One region of the Bacillus sp. GbtcB14 genome, then DNA from elsewhere that is predicted to be linked to it. Evidence: riboswitches for the same ligand, from Rfam matches in the RefSeq annotation. Region 1 holds a riboswitch; the other holds the start of a gene.
What was found. A riboswitch is a leader RNA that binds a small molecule or an ion and turns the genes downstream of it on or off. The one in region 1 is predicted to bind preQ1.
Positions count from the first base shown of each region.

Region 2: another riboswitch for preQ1. It lies ahead of queC (7-cyano-7-deazaguanine synthase QueC); the one in region 1 lies ahead of KVT31_RS08240 (QueT transporter family protein).

Region 1 is NZ_JAGXJT010000002.1:638,323-641,491, forward strand. Features, by position in the region: gene KVT31_RS08225 (DUF2564 family protein) at 33-281, shown strand; gene KVT31_RS08230 (zinc-finger domain-containing protein) at 316-492, opposite strand; gene KVT31_RS08235 (ribonuclease H family protein) at 505-1,164, opposite strand; gene KVT31_RS08240 (QueT transporter family protein) at 1,316-1,801, opposite strand; PreQ1 riboswitch class I at 1,808-1,852, opposite strand; gene KVT31_RS08245 (aldose 1-epimerase family protein) at 1,985-2,857, shown strand; gene KVT31_RS08250 (reverse transcriptase-like protein) at 2,927-3,169, shown strand, end outside.
Region 2 is NZ_JAGXJT010000003.1:600,399-603,567, reverse strand. Features, by position in the region: gene queE (7-carboxy-7-deazaguanine synthase QueE) at 1-175, opposite strand, end outside; gene queD (6-carboxytetrahydropterin synthase QueD) at 168-659, opposite strand; gene queC (7-cyano-7-deazaguanine synthase QueC) at 659-1,321, opposite strand; PreQ1 riboswitch class I at 1,415-1,458, opposite strand; gene KVT31_RS12005 (ATP-binding protein) at 1,667-2,875, shown strand; gene KVT31_RS30250 (DUF6254 family protein) at 2,887-3,003, opposite strand; gene KVT31_RS12000 (DinB family protein) at 3,104-3,169, opposite strand, start outside.

The sequences.
Region 1 (3,169 bases):
GAAATGCGCAATATACAAAGGAGGAAGTAATAATGGGATCAGAAGTAAATGATTTTGAAGAAGTGAAATTCCGTGTAGAAACAGCACAAAAAATGGTAGGGTCAGCGACAATTTCAATGGATCCAGATACATTAGAGCATGCGACTACTGCCGTAGAAGCCGCTCGCTCTCAGCTTGAAATTATGAAATCTGTTGCGACAGATTTAGATGAGCCATTTTTAATGAATGAGGAAAAGAAATTAAGTAAATGCGAGCATCAACTAAACGAAGCAAGACACTAAAAAACATCCAGAGAATTTTCTCTGGATGTTTTTTTCATGACAACTGTTCTCCATACTTTTTCAATGTTTCTCCAACTGTACATTGCCTAATACAAAAAGAATGAGCATAATATTTACTATTTGTCTTTCGATTATGTTCTCGTAAAAAACACCCTTCACAATATGTTTCTAATAAGTCATTTACCTCTGTAATGAGTTGCTTTTTATCCACCGTTGCACCTCTCTATTCGGTTATTTCTTTATGACTATCAATGACTTTTCCTTCTAATGCTTGCGTTGCTAATTGATGTGCTTCTTTATTTTGTTTTCTAGATATCGGCTCACATACAAGTTTTAATTTCATTTGCTTCGCTTTTTGTTCAATTTGGTCTAAATAATGATTTAAATGTTCATCATAACAAGGCCATTCCCCGGCCAATTGCTGCAGTACAACTTGAGAATCACCGCGAAGTGTAACTGCTTCATACTTAATCCCTAATTCCTCGAGTATATTCATGCCGTATAATAATGATGCATATTCTGCTTCATTATTATCATATATACCTTCAATATATGCATTACGGCGAATTCGGTATTTTGTATTTCCCTTTTTATAGTATACACATATACCTACTCCAGCTTCTTTCGTCTGTACATCATAACCACCATCAAAATAAACGAGTATTTCTTGAGGCTCTTCTTCTATTTGTTTACTCAGCTTTTTCATTTCCTTTAATGACCATTCTGCATCCATTTCATCATAAAATGATAGTTCTTTCACTCTTCCTGTTTTCTCGAAATCCTCTGCAAATTGCAATACATCTTCTATGTTCATATAACCTGTCGTTAATTCCGTCTGCAAACCGCGCTTCGTTTTATACAACCAATGGATTTTATATTTCATACTAGATTCCCCTTATATAAGACTTCTTATATGTAGCCAGCTAATGAAAGCCTCACTTTATTTTATTATATTGTATCAAGAGTCACAGTATTATATTCAATTTGACTCCATACAAAAAGAGCTATCCCTATAGGAATAGCTCTTTTATCTATTACATAAATCTTTCAAATTGTACTCGTTTATTAATCCAGTACATTACAGGCATACCAATCGCCATTACAACGAATTCACCCGCTGCACATGTTAACCAAGTCCACATAAATGGTAGATCAAATGCAAGATGAAGTTCAATTGCAATCATAAACATTGTAATTGTAAAAATAACTGTATTAAAAACCATACGAGCCCAAACACCTTTAATAAATCGCATAGAAATAATCGTCGCAACTAATGCAAGAATAGATTGCCCTACTCCAAATACTAAATCGTAAGCGATCATAGGTGAGAAAAAGAGATTCGTTAAAAATACACCTAATACAATTCCGTAAATTGCTTTCTTATTAAATACAACGAGATGATTAAACATCTCTGAAATACGAAACTGTACACTCGTAAAGCCAAATGGCTGAATAAGCATAGAAACAGCAATATATAATGCCGCTAAAATACCATTACCGACTAAAGTTCTAATATTCATGACAAAATCTCCTTAGTTTTTTTACGTGGGATGGTTTCGAACCACGTTATTCGTTTTTTAAGCAACAAGATTATATTTTACGCGGTAGCCCCCCTTTCGTCAATAGATTCCTATCATGAACTACCTTTTTTCTTTTAGACAACGTATAATGAAATATATGAAAGATTTAGGAGGTTTTACTTCATGACTGCAACAATTCAAAATGAAAAAGTGATCGTTTCCATTTCTGACAAAGGTGCAGAATTACAAAGCGTTCGCTTAAAAGAAGACAACACTGAATACTTATGGCAAGGCGATTCTACTTATTGGGGGCGCCGCGCACCAATTTTGTTCCCAATTGTCGGCCGATTAGTAAATGATACATACTACGTAGATGGTAAACCTTATTCTTTAACACAACACGGCTTTGCTCGTGATCTTACATTCTCTGTAAAAGAACAAAGTGAAACGAAAATCACTTATATTGTAACTAGTAATGAAGAAACATTAAAAAAATACCCATACGAATTTGAGTTACTTGTTTCTTATGAGCTAGACGGACAAATCGTTCATGTAACATATGAAGTGAATAACCCTACTTCAAAAGAGATGTTCTTCTCAATCGGGGCGCATCCTGGATTCAACTTCCCGTTATTAGAGGGTGAATCATTTACAGATTACCATTTATCATTTAATGGTTCTGAACGCTTAGAAACAAGTGTATTAGAAGGACCTTACCTTTCTAGTAAAAAGCAATTAATCGCTGAAAATACGAATGAATTGCCACTTACATACGATTTATTCAAAAATGATGCACTTATTTTTGAAAATATGAATACGGATGAAATCTCTATTCGTTCTCATAAACATAATAAATTTGTAAAGGTAGAATTTGATGGGTTCCCATTTGTCGGCGTATGGACACCAGGTGAGAACGCACCTTTCTTATGTATTGAACCTTGGTACGGAATTGCTGATGAAGTAAATCCAGCAAAAGATTTCAAGGAAAAAAAAGGAATTCAATCTTTACAAGCGAATGAAACATTTACATGTCGTTATAGTATTACAATCGGCTAAGTACCCTATCCCCTACTTCAAAGAAATATATAAGTAGGGGATCATCTTATCATTTGGAGGTTTCTCATTTTGATTGAAGTATATATTGATGGTGCATCAAAAGGAAATCCTGGTCCTTCTGGTGCAGGCGTATTTATTAAAGGGGTGCAACCAGCTGTACAATTATCATTGCCCCTTGGGACAATGTCCAATCATGAAGCAGAATACCACGCTTTACTTGCGGCATTAAAATATTGCACGGAGCATAATTATAACATTGTCTCTTTTCGTACAGATTCGCAACTTGTCGAGCGAGCTGTTGAAAAAGAATAC
Region 2 (3,169 bases), on a different contig from region 1:
CTGTCATCTGTCTAATTTGATCCTTAGCCGATCCATCCCACGTAAAAGCAGAATCACACCATGCGCAGCTATAATCACAACCTGCTGTACGGATAAACATCGTCTTTTGTCCCACAACCATTCCTTCACCTTGAATAGTCGGACCAAATATTTCTAAGACAGGGATTTTACTCATCGAGCATCCACTCCCGTCTTACTTCCGCATAACTAGTTGGCGTCTCGAAAAGACGAACAAATTCAACACGAGCTCCTTTATATTCGTTCGCACGATTATCTTTTATTAATGCTTCTGCCATTTTTTCGTAAATCCAAACGACCATGTTTTCAGCCGTCGTATTCATTGCTGGTAACGTTTCGTTTAAATAACGATGGTCTAAATAAATTTCTATTTCATTCTTCCAAATTTCTTTTATATCTCCAAAGTCAATTGCAAGACCTATTTCATTCACATATCCACTAATCCCAAATACAACTTTATATGTGTGACCATGTAAGTTTTTACATTTCCCTTCATAACAGTGTAAATGGTGTGCTGCATCAAATGTAAATTCCTTGCTGACCATTACTCTTTTATTATGATATTTAAGCTGTTTACGCTGAATATCCTCGTCCATTTTTTGCAAATTTTCTACAATGCGAAATCCAAAGAAGTTATCCATTAGTTACTCGCTCCTTCGCGTTCTTGTAGGTACGTATCTAATCCTGCTTTACGAAGTTGACATGCTGGACATTCACCGCAACCATCACCAATGATTCCGTTATAACATGTTAATGTTTTTTCTCGAACAAACTCGAATGCTCCCAGTTCATCTGATAATTTCCATGTTTCCGCTTTATCAATCCACATAAGTGGTGTATGAATTACGAACGGATAATCCATGGATAAATTTAAAGTAACGTTTAACGATTTCACAAACACGTCACGGCAATCTGGATAACCACTAAAATCAGTTTCACATACACCCGTTACAATATGACGTGCCCCAACTTGTTTTGCTAATACAGCAGCAAATGATAAGAATAGTAAATTTCGTCCATCTACAAACGTCGATGGCAATTCACCTTCTTCATGTGTAATCTCCATATCCGTTCTCGTTAACGCATTTGGAGCAAGTTGATTTAATAGACTCATATCTAGTACCGTATGTTTAATTCCTAGCTCTTTTGCAATTTCCGCTGCACAATCAATTTCTAGCTTATGACGTTGATTGTAATTAAACGTTACAGCCTCTACTTCTGCAAACTGCTCTATTGCCCAAAATAAACATGTCGTACTATCTTGTCCTCCACTGAAAACAACAACTGCCTTTTCTTTTTTCATTTCACTCATTCTCCTTCTCTACTACGAATAAGAAGAAAGAACGTTCTTGAACTGTCACAATAAAAAAACAAAACAATACCTAAAGATATTGTTGTTTCCATAGTTTTTTATAGAGGGAGTTCGCGAACCTCTCCCGTGTAATGCACGGAATTCCTTCTTTCATTGACAAAGCTTATTGTAACATATTGTATACTACCAGAAAAAATTTCTGATTTTTTCCGCTATTTCTCATTTCATTTCTTTTATTTTATAGTATGATTAATTTAATGTGAGAAGAGAGGAGGCATCCTACTGAAACCCTTTATTATTTATCTCTTTTTAAATATATTATTCATCCTTGTTACAATGCTCGTATACCATTTATTTTGGAATCAAAAAGGGAAACGATCTCCTAAATTAAATTCAGCTATATTTATTACATTGTGTTGCCTCACTACCATACTATGTATTACTTTCGGAGCAAAAACAAATTATGGCTTTCAATTTGATATGCGCCATATCGTATTAATTGTCGGTACATTAACAGGAGGTCCTATTGCTGGTGCTTCCATCTTAGCTGTATTAAACATATACCGCTTCTTATTAGGTGGAATAGGTGTATTCCCATCTCTTACCGCTTCGGTTCTACTATTTATTGTTCTACTATTAACATACAAACTATTTAACCGAAGTTCTAATCGTATAAAAATAGCACTCGCTATCTTTTACAGTCTCATATTTGGCTTGGGTTGGATACCATCTTTCCTTTCAGAGGTTACAAATAGTGCAGATTACATACCTCATATTATCGTATACGAAATATGTACAATAATTGGAACAATCCTTATTTTATATTTGCTACACATACTACAAATGCAAGTTCGTCTTCAAAACGAACTTATGAATGCCGAAAAATTCCATTTAATTGGCGAAATGGCAGCGTCCATCTCTCATGAGATTCGCAATCCATTAACTTCAACAAAAGGATTTTTACAACTTTTGCAGTCAAATACATGCACTGAGCAAGAGCGAAAATTATATATCGACATAGCCATCAACGGAATCGAACAAGCAAATCATGTTCTTACAGACTACTTAACTTTCGCGAAACCAAGTATTGAAAAAGAACAACAGTTACAAGTAGAGGAAGAATTATTGCATGCCCTATCTTTAATCACACCTCTTGCTAATTTAACAAACGTTCGTATCCACTACATCAAACAAAGTACATCTTTCTATATCGCTGGTGAAAAACAAAAACTAAACCAATGTTTATTAAATATTTTAAAAAACTGTATTGAGGCTATGCCTACAGGCGGTGATCTCGTACTTACTTTAGTTCCAGACCATAAACATATACAATTGTATATCAAAGATACAGGAATTGGTATGGATCAAGAACAAGTAAAACGCCTTGGATCCCCTTTCTACTCAACAAAAGAAAAAGGTACTGGTCTTGGAATGATGGTCGTATTCAGTGTTATACAAGCTATGGACGGAAAAATTGATATTATAAGCGAAAAAGGTACTGGTACAACCTTCTTATTAACTTTTCCACTCATACAAAAAACGTGATGAAATAATCATCACGTTTTTTCTGTTCCTTCAACTAATTCAGCAAAGGCTTTCACCTTTCCATGTGGTTTTTGATTTTCTTTACGTGCTTTCCACGCGCGCTCTTCTTCTTTCTTTTTCTTGGACATACTTTCCAACTCCTTCTTTTCTTTCTCCATGTAGTATTCCAAAATAAGAAAGAAAACTATGCACGTATCAAAAAAGAAGTGGTCTCCCACTTCCTTCTAATTATCGCTGTAAAATTGCGTGTTTCGCCTCTTTTAACTGCGTAAGATGTCTTTGTTCATGCAAATC